DNA from 3 places in the Dongshaea marina genome. Region 1 is predicted to be linked to each of the others. Evidence: predicted binding sites of a transcription regulator. Region 1 holds the regulator's gene; each other region holds the start of a gene.
What was found. The regulator sigma-54, encoded in region 1, starts transcription at its own class of promoters, with help from an activator protein. The targets are predictions, from matches to a motif close to TGGCACNGTTTTNGCTT.

Region 1 (4,166 bases):
CAAAGCAAGGGCAAACAAGATCGCGTCCATACGGTGTTTATTCCGAATCAGTTCAAAAAATCCGATACCAAGCAAAGCAACAAATGAGGTCACTATGGCGCTGTTAACCGCATCAGGTCTGCAAAAGAGTTACAAGGGTCGGATGGTTGTTCAGGATGTGAGCCTTTCGGTTGCAACCGGGCAAATTGTCGGCCTGCTGGGTCCTAACGGAGCCGGGAAGACCACCTCGTTTTACATGATCGTCGGCCTGGTACAGCGGGATAACGGCAGCATCTGCATCGACGAACTGGATGTCTCGACCGAGCCAATGCATATCCGTGCCCGCCAGGGGATCGGCTACCTACCTCAGGAAGCCTCAATCTTTCGCCGCCTGAGTGTTGAACAAAATCTGATGGCTGTTTTAGAGACTCGTCGGGATCTCGATCATGGAACGAGACAGCAAAAGATGGAACAGCTACTTGAAGAGTTCAATATTACCCATATTCGCGGTAGTCTAGGAATGAGCCTCTCCGGAGGTGAGCGCCGCCGGGTTGAGATCGCAAGAGCCCTGGCTGCAGAGCCAAAATTTATCTTGCTCGATGAGCCCTTTGCCGGGGTAGATCCGATATCTGTGTTGGATATCAAAAAAATAATTGAGCATTTACGGGACCGGGGGCTTGGGATCCTCATTACTGACCACAATGTAAGAGAGACACTGGATGTTTGTGAAAAGGCTTACATTGTCAGCCATGGTAAGCTGATAGCGGAGGGTACACCTCAGGAAGTGCTGGCAAACCAACAGGTCAAGCAGGTCTACCTGGGAGATCAATTCAGTCTATAGTAAAAGCAAGGGCGCAGACCCGGGCTGAAAGCGGATCAGAAAGCCATAACAATAAGGAAGCACAGTCCTAAATGAAGCCATCACTGCAGTTAAGAATTGGTCAGCAGCTGACCATGACTCCACAACTTCAACAAGCGATCCGGCTGTTACAGCTCTCAACACTCGATCTGCAGCAAGAGATCCAGGAAGCGCTCGATAGCAACCCCCTGCTGGAAAACGAAGAGAGCCAGGAGCAGGATGCAGATCAAGCCCGTGAAGAGTCCCTTTCTGCAGACACCGAGACTGAGCACCAAAGCGAGCTGGAGATCAAAGAAGCATTGGATCAGGAGCAGCTCTCTGACGACTTGCCTGTAGATACCACCTGGGAAGAAGCCTACAGCGCCGGAGCAAACACCCCGGCCGTCTCGATTCGCGATGATGAACGAGACTCCATGTTCCAGGGGGAAACCACCCAGAGCCTGCAGGAGCACCTGCTCTGGCAGGCCAGGATGACCCCTTTCACCGATGAGGAATCCGCCATTGCGCTGGCGATCATCGATGGCATCGATGAATCCGGCTACCTCAAGCAGGAGCTGGAGGATATCCAGGAAGCGGTCAGCAGTCCCAATGAGGAAGAGCCGATCTCCATCGAGGAGATCATAACGGTCCTCAAGCGAATTCAGCACTTCGATCCCGTCGGAGTCGCGGCTCGCTCGGTTCAGGAGTGCCTGCAGATCCAGCTCAACAACTATGACTCTTCGACCCCCTGGCTGGAGCAAGCCAAACAGGTGGTCGAGCAGCACATGGATCTGCTGGGCCAAAGAGATTTTCGCCAGCTACAGCGCAAGATGCGCCTTAAGGAAGAGGAGCTGCGCGATGTCCTGGATCTGATCCAGCATCTTGAGCCCCGCCCCGGTAACCGGATCGTCTCCAGTGCATCGGCCTATGTGATTCCGGATGTCTCTGTGATCAAGCGCGGTGAGCGCTGGGTGGTAGAGCTTAATCCCGACGCTGTACCCAAACTAAGGGTCAACGAGCAGTATGCGGCCATGGTGCGATCTGCCAGTTCCCAGGCCGATAGCAAGTTTATTCGCTCTCACCTTCAGGATGCCAAATGGCTGATCAAAAGCCTGGAGAGCCGCAACGAAACCCTGCTCAAGGTCGCCCGCTGTATTGTGAACTATCAGCAGCAATTCTTTGAGCATGGGGAAGAGGCGATGAAACCCATGGTACTCAATGATGTGGCTGAGGCTGTCGAGATGCATGAGTCCACCATCTCCAGAGTGACCACCCAAAAATTTATGCATACCCCACGGGGTGTGTTTGAGCTTAAGTATTTTTTCTCCAGTCACGTCAGTACCGAGAGTGGCGGAGAATGTTCATCAACCGCAATTCGTGCATTGATCAAAAAACTGGTCGCTGCAGAAAATCCAGCCAAGCCGCTGAGTGATAGCAAAATTGCCAAGCTGCTGGCTGAACAAGAGATCAAGGTGGCAAGACGCACGATTGCCAAATATCGGGAATCTCTGGCGATACCACCTTCTAACCAACGAAAACGCCTGGTGTAAGCATCAGAAACAAAAGGAAGACGTTTATGCAGATTAATCTGACTGGTCACCACGTAGAAGTTACCCCTGCACTCAGGGACTATGTTGAAAACAAATTCACCAAGCTGGAGCGCCGCTTCGACCACATCAATCAGGTACATGTGGTTCTCAACGTAGAAAAACTCGATCAGATCGCTGAAGCCAATCTTCATGTTAATGGCGGCGAGATCTTTGCCAATGCCTGTCACCAGGACATGTATGCCGCTATTGATGGCCTGATCGATAAGCTGGATCGGCAGATCATCAAACACAAAGAGAAGATGTCTCACAAATAACATCATGAATCTTATTGAGCTACTCACACGGGACTGCACGCAAAGTGCTGTCCCGTGCCGCAGTAAAAAGCACGCTTTTGAAATCATCAGTGAGCTGGCGGCCGAGAATCTGGATCGTCCCGCTCTACCGATACTCGAAGCCCTGCTAAACCGGGAGAATATTGGTAGCACGGCGATTGGTCAGGGGATCGCCATTCCTCATGGCCGACTCGCCGATCTGGAGCAAGCGACCGCGGTGCTGATCACCTTGCAGGAGCCTCTGGATTTTGATGCTCTGGATGGTCAGCCTGTCGACCTGCTATTTGCCCTGCTGGTTCCTGAAGATCAATGTCAACTACACCTGAAAACCCTGTCACTCATCGCCAAGACTCTTAATCAAAGATCCTTTAGCCAGAAACTCAGAAACGCCAAAGATAGCGAGGAGCTTTATGAGCTCATCACTTCAGCGTGAGGCCATTATGAAACTAGTCACCGTCAGCGGTCGCTCCGGATCAGGAAAAACCGTTGCCCTGAGAGTTTTAGAAGATCTTGGGTACTACTGCGTCGATAACCTTCCCGTAGTCCTGCTGCCCGAGCTCCTCAATACCCTGCGGGGGAAATACCAACAGGTTGCCGTCAGTGTCGATGTCCGCAACATGCCAGCAGAGCCCGAGCAGCTGCTCACCGATCTGCAGACCATCCGCAGTGAACCTGGTATTGATGTGACCGGACTCTATCTGGATGCCACCGATGACAAGCTGGTCCAGCGCTTTAGTGAGACCCGCCGCTTACATCCCCTCTCAAGGGGTGATATGTCACTGGATGAGGCGATCATCGAAGAGAGCCGACTGCTGGCCCCTCTGGCCTCCAGTGCCGATCTTAGAATCGATACCAGTGCCCTGAGTATTCACCAGCTCAGTGAGCTGATCTGTGAGCGGATCCTCGGCAAGAAAGAGAAAGAGTTGATCCTGGTATTTGAGTCCTTTGGCTTTAAACACGGCATCCCCAATGATGCCGACTATGTGTTTGATGCCCGTTTTCTACCCAATCCCTACTGGATACCCGAGCTCAAACCCTACAGTGGTCAGGATGAGCCGGTGAAGCAGTACCTTGCCAGCCAGCCCGATGTGATGAAGTATATGCTGCAAATCCAAAATTTTTTGTGCAGCTGGCTGCCGCAGCTTGAGCGCAATAACCGCAGCTATGTCACAGTGGCGATCGGCTGTACCGGTGGGCGCCACCGCTCGGTATTCATCGCCGAATACCTGATGAATCGCTTTAAGCAGATGGGGAAAAATGTCCGGCTGCGCCATCGCACCATCGACAAGGTCAATGAAAAAGGTAAGCACTAGGGCCATCATCCGAAATCGCCTGGGTCTTCACGCCCGGGCCGCTATAAAACTGGTTGAATTGTGCGATCAGTTTGATGCAAAGATCACCCTGAGTAACGATCAGCAGTGTGTCGAGGCCAATACTGTGATGGGACTATTGATGCTGGAGCTCGCC
Region 2 (4,166 bases), 2.3 Mb from region 1:
TTGCTCTCCTATGGAGAAAACCCCCGTGGCGTGACCGACAAGATGACCGCTTCCGATATATTAAGGGCCGGGGAGTCGCTGGATGCTCAGGTGGTGGTGCCGTTTCACCATGATATCTGGGCAAACTTCCAAAATGATCCCCGTGAGATCGAGGTTCTGTGGAAGATGAAAAAAGATCGCCTGAATTATGGATTCAGCCCCTTCTTCTGGCAGGTCGGAGGCAAGTACACCTTCCCGACCGATCAAGATAAGCGTTACTACCAGCACCCTCGAGGTTTTGATGACATTTTCATTGATGATCCCGAGCTGCCTTACAAATCATTTTTGTAGGGTCCTGGGCGGATATTTATTTCTCCATGCCGGCAGATTTGAGTCGCTTCATTGCCCTGTGATAGCGAGCCCCAGGTAAGAGGGGGCCGATGATTTAGCCGCTCAACAAAGCTCCTCATCGTCTGCCCGGCAGCCAGGGAGGAGCTGAACTTTTCCATGAGGTGTGCAATGCATAGTTTTGATAACTCTTTTCGCCTGGGGCTGTATGAGAAAGCGATGCCCGCTGAACTATCCTGGGAGGAGAAGCTCCTGACAGCCAAAGAGTTTGGTTTTGATTTTGTTGAAATATCAGTAGATGAATCAGATGAGCGACGTCAGCGCCTGGATTGGAGTGATGAGAAGATCTACGCCCTGCGCCGTCTGTGTGAGAAACATGCCATTCCCCTTCACTCCATGTGCCTGAGTGCTCACCGCAGATTCCCGTTTGGTTCAAAAGATGCGTCGGTTCGACAGCAGGCTTTTGTGATGATGCAAAAGGCGATCAATCTCGCCTATAAACTGGGGGTGCGTTGCGTCCAGCTTGCCGGGTATGACGTTTACTATGAGACACAAACTCCCGAAAGCCATTGCCGTTTTATTGAGGGGATGAGGAGCGCTGCGAAAATGGCGGAGCGCGCCGGTGTGATGCTGGGCGTTGAGATCATGGATACTCCCTATCTCAACTCCTTGAGTAAATTTGAGATCCTGAAAAATGAGCTCCCATCTCCTTATTTCATGGCGTATCCGGATGTAGGCAATATTAGTGGCTGGAATTACGATACCTGTACCGAGCTCAAGCTCAGCTGTGAGCATATTGTTCAGCTCCATCTCAAAGACACGCTGAGAGTGACACCTGATCACCAGGGGCAGTTCCGGGATCTGGTGATCGGGGAGGGGGATGTTGATTTTGAATCCATTTTTAAAACTTTACTTAGCATGGAGTACGCAGCTCCCATGGTGATCGAGATGTGGGCCCGGGATGAGCAGTGGGCCCAGAATATTCGACTCGCCAGAGCCCGGTTGGCCGAGGCTGCTCATAAAGCGGGAATGCAACTTCTATAGTCATCGAAGGGGGATGATTGAGAGCCATTTCAAAGTTTAACTACTCAGAGCGGCTCAGCCCCTTGAAGATTATCGAATGGGTTTAAATCACGGGAGTGAAGTTATAAAATCAATACTAGTCATAAATAATCAAAAAATGGAACTGCTATGACAGAAGCCCAGCGGCATAGCACAATACTTGAGCTGCTACAGCAAAAGCGTTATCTGACAATTGCCGATCTCATCGAAGCCTTTGAGATCTCTCCGGCAACGGCGCGCCGGGATATCACGAAACTCAGTGAGTCCGGGAGGTTACGTAAAGTTCGTAATGGCGCCGAATCCCTTCCGCAAAAGAAGAGCTTTTGGTCCCCGTTTAATATTCATCTTGCATCCAACCATGATGAAAAGGTTCGAATTGCCCAGGCTGCAGCATCTCTGATCTCTCCGGGAGAAAGTGCCGTAATCAATTGTGGCTCTACCGCGTTTTTGCTCGGTCAGGAGCTATGCGGTCAGGATGTTCAGGTGATCACTAACTATTTTCCCCTTGCCAATTACCTGATAGAGCAGGAGCACGATGGGGTGGTGATCATTGGTGGTCAGTACAATAAGAGCCAATCAATCACTTTGGCTCCTCAGGATGAGATCTCCTCCCTGTATGCCGGCCACTGGATGTTTACCAGTGGCAAGGGATTAACGGTCGATGGTCTGTATAAGATGGATATGCTCACAGCCATGGCAGAGCAGAAAATGCTGGATCATGTGGGCAAGCTTGTGGTTTTGACCGACAGCAATAAAATTGGTCAACGTGCCGGGATGCTATTTTGTCATGCACAACGTATCGATGTTTTGATCACAGGCTCAGAGGCCGATCCCAAGATCATCCGGGAGCTCAGGGAGCAGGGGACAGAGGTCATCTTGGTGTAGCATGCACCATCTCGGTGCGAAATAGCCTCTTTTTTGTTCTAAGTGGTGCATTCAGGTCTGATTAAAAACTAAAATAGCGTCAAAAATCGTCTTAATTAATTGATATATAACACTAAATAATAGTTGGCACGTCTCTTGTTTGACTCTGCACAAATTATAAATATTCAGTGACAGAGAATGGATAGGAGAGTGGCGATGAAATGGAAGCTATGGATGTTATTTCCGGCGGTTAGTTGCTTGAGTCTCCCGGCGCTGGCGGCACCGGCCGGGTTGGACACCGGAGACACGGCCTGGGTACTGAGCTCCGGAATGTGGGTTCTGTTTATGAGTATCCCGGGCCTGGCTCTTTTCTATGGCGGCATGGTTCGTAAGAAGAATGTGTTGTCGATCAAGCTACAATGTTTTGCGATCTGCTGCCTGGTTTCACTGCTGTGGGCAGTCGCAGGCTATACCCTGGCCTTTTCCACCGGTAACGGCTTTATTGGTGGCCTGAGTGATCTCCTGCTCAATAAGGTGACCACTACCAGTTTAACCGGCACTATTCCCACCAGTGCCTTTGTGTTTTTCCAAATGACCTTTGCGGTGATTTCAGCTGCGATCATCACAGGTGCTGTGGCGGAGCGGATGAAATTTTCGGCCCTATTGGTCTTTATCGCCCTCTGGCTCCTGCTGGTCTATGCTCCCATCTGCCACTGGGTCTGGGGGAGTGATGGCTGGCTAATGAACAAGGGGATCCTTGATTTTGCCGGCGGTACCGTGGTGCATATTAATGCCGGTGTATCCGGCCTGGTCGCGGCCATGGTTGTTGGTAAGCGTCGCCAGGAGGGCTGCGATCAGAGTGCTAACCACAACCTGACCCTGACCCTGGTTGGCGGGGCCATGCTCTGGGTGGGTTGGTTCGGCTTCAATGCAGGCTCTGCCCTTGGCGCAGGACAGGGAGCGGGGATGGCAATGCTGACGACTCAACTGGCAGCCGCCTCCGGAGCCCTGGCATGGATGTTTGCTGAGTGGAGTATCACTCGTAAGCCCTCTGTGCTGGGAACTGTTTCCGGTGCCATTGCCGGATTGGTTGCGATCACACCCGCCGCGGGATTTGTGACAACCGGAGCCGCGATTGGTATCGGCTTACTGGCCGGGGTGATCTGCTATTGGGCGACCGCGGTTCTCAAGACAAAGCTGGGATATGATGATTCCCTGGATTGTTTTGGGATCCATGGTATTGGTGGAATCGTCGGTGCCCTGCTCACCGGGGTCTTTGCCTCATCGGCCATTGGCGGGACAGCCGGTGTGATCGAGGGGAACTGGGCTCAGCTTGGGCTACAGGCTCTGGGGGTTGTGGTCACCGTCGTCTACGCCACGGTTGCCAGCTATATCCTGCTCAAGATTATTGGCCTGGCTGTGAATCTTCGAGTCGATGACGAGACCGAGCGCCGCGGATTGGATATTGCCGAGCATGGTGAGCGGGTCGAATAAATAGCTTTACCTGGAGCGTTTCCGGATAAACCGGTTCACCTCATGAAAGCAGCTTTGACTTTGATCGCTGACTCGCAAGCCACATCCATGTTGCTCTACTGCAGCAGCCTTGCTGCAGAAGGTCAGCTTAACAAAGCTCAAAGCAGCACTTGAACTTGAGGGTTACGAATAACTACCCGGATTAAACTAAAAATGCCCTGGTAAGGATTCAATAAGAGCCTCCAATGCGTTGGGGGCTTTTTTATTGTCAGCACCCAGTCTCTGTTCCTGTTTCACCGCTAGCCACACCCCTTGGAATACACCCCTTGACCTTCCATTAGCTGGAAGCTTTAACCTCACTTATCAATGAAACCAGCTCACATAGTGAGGAGGACAGGATGGGATCTCATAGAAAAATAATCGGTTTTGCGCTGCTGCTC
Region 3 (4,166 bases), 1.1 Mb from region 1:
ATCTAAGTCACTCAGAGAGCTGAAAGAGAACGCATTCTCTTTATTCACAAAAAGATGCATCGCTTCGTAATGCAGTGGCGCCGTATAAAGGCTGAACTCCTGGCGCTGCGGTGTCAGGAATGCCGCAAACCCGCCATCGACCCGGCCCGCTTCGACTTGAAGCATCACCGACTTCCAGGCGGTCGAGACTATCTTGACCTCCAGGTTCAGCCGATTGGCCATCTCCTGCACAAGGTCAATATCAATCCCTGATAGCGCGCCATCTTTCATGTAGTTGAAGGGGGGGAAATCGTCCACGGTTGAAAAAACCAGGACAGGTTTGGAGAACGCATAGTATCCCCAGGAGCTTAGGAGGATAAGGCAAAATAGAATAATGCGTTTCATGGGGTACCCTGGTGTATATGCCTTCAACGATTCAAGACTTGGAGTCAGTATCTTCTGTAATTTTAGTCTATCTCCCTCTTTTAAACCTTTGCTTCCTACTTTGTGCATCAACACCGTTCTCGCTTACATCATTAGGCGATCGACTCAGTTGCCTTGGTAGTGATAGCGACTCTCCTGTCAGCACTCTCCCAGCAAGACGCCGAGCTTTTCGGGGGGGACTGTAAATTGGGATGCTGATGTGGAGCCTTACTCAGGAGGCGGTTGATGAGCTGTTGCTGCTGAGCCATTAACAGGCCGTTATTCTGGTTGAGCTGGTGACAGGCGTTGATCTCATCAAGATACGCCTGCCATTGCCGGACGATGGGATTGGCGATCTTGGGTGGAAGTTTCTTTAGTAACTGGGTGATACCGGTCTTATCGGCACTGAACCCGAGTGCTTGCAGCAAACCGTCTCTTTGTTGTCCCTGATGGTCAATGGATTGCAAAAGTTGCTGTTGGCACTCTATCAGACGGTTTATCTCAGCGCTGTTACACCGATGAAGCGCTTCACTGAGCTGCTGCATCACCCGGTTGAGTTGCTGCAGCTTCTGTGTATCCCTTGCTATTAGCTGGTACAGTCGTTGGATCTTTCGGGCAAGGGGCTGATTCATGAAGACTTACCATTGTGAATACTGGCTCCCATATCCAGCAGATTATCTGCCAGCTGTTCGATGTCAACATTGAGTGAGCCTTGGCGAAGCTGCTCTTTGATCTGCTGAACCTTGAGGTTATCAACCTCAGGGGCCGCATCCAGACGCTGGCGAGCCACCTGGGTCAGAATATCTGAGCCAGGCTCAGCTTTGGTCGGTTGAGAGCGGCTCTCTCGACTCGATGGGGGAGCCTCACTTAGGGTGACCGGGCGAATGAATGAGAGTTTGTCGATGCTCATGAGAGTGTCCAATAAATCCTGATTGTTGTTATATTCGACGCAAGTTGCCGATTGTTTATAGCCAGGTTGAAAAAGATCAAAAGTGAGTTTGCACCTGGTGATGATTAATGACCTCAGCCCAGATCTGTTTATGAGAGCTTAGATTGCGTACCCTTATCTGTTGGTGGAGCTTGCCACTTTGCAAGGCCATCCCGGGAGCCGTGATCTTCAGGTTTCCACTCTGGGCGATAATATTAATATGTTCACCCCGCTCTATCATCGCGCCTCTCATTACGCTCACTGGAGTGATCACCTGCCCGGGAGGGAGCGGCCGGCGAACAACCATCCCCAAGAGTGGCTTACGGGCACTATAGTAGCCGGCATAAAGGGTACTGAGATCCTGCGTTCGGTAGCCCAAATCCGAGAGAATAAGTTTATGCTGGCGGTGAAGGGAGGCGTTGCTGACAACGACCCTGGCATAGATATGGGCATTGACCCTGGAAAACAGTTGCCAGTGCGTTTGCGGACTTTGGCAAATGAGCCGGACGGTGAAGTGGCCCAGAGGCGCCTTGCTGCCCAACATGGGCTCCACCTTGACCGGGTTCGGGCAGGGGGCAACCCCCTGAAGGAGCAGGGGGGAGATATCCAGTTGATAGCGTCCGGAGCCTTGCTCCTGAACCATCTTTTCCAGGATGGGATCCAGGTGTTGGTGGATCGCCTGGTTAAGCTGAGATTGGAGCACGCTTCCATAGGCCAGTCCAGTAAACAGCCAAAGCAGTGTGATGTAGCCGATCCTCTGTTTCATCTGTTCTATTATCCCACCCATCCGGTGGCTAGTTTAGCCTGAATCCTCCTTTCACAGAAAGACTCATCTCTATCAAAATTAAGACGGGAGTATTTTGATGGGACCTTCTCATCAATCCTCTCTTGGGCGGAAATAGAGTTTACATTGGCTTCCTCCGCCCTGGTACTTCCGGAAATATCATTTCACATATTGCTCAATGTATTGAAAATAAAGGAATTTAATATTGGCATTATTTTTGCTTAAGAGTGGGCTTTTGTTGGTTCAGAGGTGAAAGTGAGTATCAAGCTGGAGCAGGCCCTGGGAGCCCATGTCGATATGCTGCGTTTTCATATCCAGCGGGCAGAGGTATTGGCCGGCAATATTGCCAACGCAGATACCCCGGGTTATCAGGCCAGAGACCTGGATTTTAATGCCTATGTTACCGATGCTCAGGCCAGGCTTGAGGGGGTCGGTGCTCCCGCCCTGAGTCGGGAGCTTAATTATCGTATCCCGGAGCAATCGAGCGCCGATGGCAATACGGTTGAGATCGGTCAGGAGCAGGCTCGCTTTTCCCAAAATGCGATGGATTATCAAACCAGTTACAGCTTTCTCAATATGCAGCTTCGAGGTCTGAAGCAGGCGATTGAGGGGCAGTCCAGCTAAGGCAGGAGCGAGATGTCACTCGATTCAATTTATCAGATCGTCGGCTCGGCGATGAATGCCGAAACGGTCAGGCTCAATACGGTTGCCTCCAACCTGGCTAATGCCAATAGTGTGGGCGGGAGTGAGAGCGAAACATATCATGCCAAAAAAACCGTGTTTGCCACGGTTTACCAAAATAACCTCGCGGGCTCATCCTCTCCCGACTATGGTGCATCGGTTCGGGTTGCCGGGGTGGTCGATAGTCCCGAGGCTCTGGAGCGGCGTTATCAGCCGGATAACCCCAAGGCCGATAGCAAGGGCTATGTCTATGCTCCCAATGTGAATCCTGTGGAAGAGATGGCAGATATGATCTCGGCATCGCGTAACTTTGCAACCAATGTTGAGGTACTCAACAGTGCCCGGGGTATGCAGCTCAAACTACTTAAGCTTGGAGGCTAAGTTGTGAATACCTCAGTGAATGCTCAGAACAACACCCTGCTGTCCGCGGACAACACCCAGCAGCCAGTTCAACAGGGGATGGATGTTGATGAAAACATGTTCATGACCCTGATGCTGGCGCAGCTTAAAAACCAGGATCCGACCGAGCCACAGGATAGCTCTGAGTTTTTGAGTCAGCTGGCGCAATTCAGTAGCGTCAGTAGTCTGCAATCCTTGCAGAAGCAGGTTCAGGGACTGGCCTATGGACTGAGTACCGCCGTGGATCTGACGGCAACCAGCATGGTGGGAAGCCAGGTTCTGTTTGCAACGGACAAGGTTGATCTGACCCAGGACGGTAAGGTTCAGGGGCAACTCAACTTGGGGGATGATGCCAAGCAGGTGACGCTGAATATCTATGATGAGGATCATCAGCTGGTGGACTCCGTAAACCTTGGAGATCATAACCAGGGAGCCTGTGCCTTTACCCTGGATCAGAGCGAACTCAAGCTCAAGCCGGGCCACTATCAGATCTCGGCAACCGCAACCATCGGCGGTGAGCCAACACCGCTGCAAACCAATATAGCGGCCCGGGTGGATAGTGTGGAGCTGGCTCAAAATGGCATCTATCTGCACTTAGAGGGGATGGGGGTGATCCCTATTGAGCAGGTCACCCAGATCACCGGCGGGGCCGACAAATCGTCCGGCTCATCGGCACTCATGTCTCCCTTTACCCTCAATCACCACCTTTAATCTCTACAGGAGTAATCATGTCTTTTTCTATCGGACTTAGCGGATTGAATGCTGCCAGCGATGAGCTGGAGGTGACCAGTAATAACATCGCCAACGTCAATAGCGCAGGCTATAAATCCTTTCGCAATCAATATGCTTCTGTATATAACCAGTATGCCCCGGGTGGCGTGCAGCTGGCGGCACAGACTCAGCGCTTTACCCAGGGTAGTTTTCAGGAGACCGGGCGTTCTTTGGATATGGCGATTCAGGGCGGCGGTTTTT

Region 2: DB847_RS14705 (ammonium transporter) is a predicted target of sigma-54. The motif match lies at 2,399-2,415, and genes of this name have one in related genera.
Region 3: flgB (flagellar basal body rod protein FlgB) is a predicted target of sigma-54. The motif match lies at 2,321-2,337, and genes of this name have one in related genera.

The regions. Positions count from the first base shown of each region.
Region 1 covers NZ_CP028897.1:378,720-382,885, reverse strand. The annotation lists gene lptA (lipopolysaccharide transport periplasmic protein LptA) at 1-87, shown strand, start outside; gene lptB (LPS export ABC transporter ATP-binding protein) at 95-820, shown strand; gene DB847_RS01975 (RNA polymerase factor sigma-54) at 892-2,367, shown strand; gene hpf (ribosome hibernation promoting factor) at 2,394-2,681, shown strand; gene ptsN (PTS IIA-like nitrogen regulatory protein PtsN) at 2,686-3,132, shown strand; gene rapZ (RNase adapter RapZ) at 3,140-4,012, shown strand; gene DB847_RS01955 (HPr family phosphocarrier protein) at 3,993-4,166, shown strand, end outside.
Region 2 covers NZ_CP028897.1:3,114,864-3,119,029, reverse strand. The annotation lists gene ulaG (L-ascorbate 6-phosphate lactonase) at 1-330, shown strand, start outside; gene DB847_RS14715 (L-ribulose-5-phosphate 3-epimerase) at 499-1,371, shown strand; gene ulaR (HTH-type transcriptional regulator UlaR) at 1,519-2,274, shown strand; gene DB847_RS14705 (ammonium transporter) at 2,470-3,747, shown strand; gene DB847_RS14700 (hypothetical protein) at 4,125-4,166, shown strand, end outside.
Region 3 covers NZ_CP028897.1:1,468,643-1,472,808, forward strand. The annotation lists gene DB847_RS07195 (substrate-binding periplasmic protein) at 1-384, opposite strand, end outside; gene DB847_RS07200 (flagella synthesis protein FlgN) at 516-1,034, opposite strand; gene flgM (flagellar biosynthesis anti-sigma factor FlgM) at 1,031-1,312, opposite strand; gene flgA (flagellar basal body P-ring formation chaperone FlgA) at 1,389-2,096, opposite strand; gene flgB (flagellar basal body rod protein FlgB) at 2,370-2,738, shown strand; gene flgC (flagellar basal body rod protein FlgC) at 2,751-3,176, shown strand; gene DB847_RS07225 (flagellar hook assembly protein FlgD) at 3,180-3,905, shown strand; gene flgE (flagellar hook protein FlgE) at 3,923-4,166, shown strand, end outside.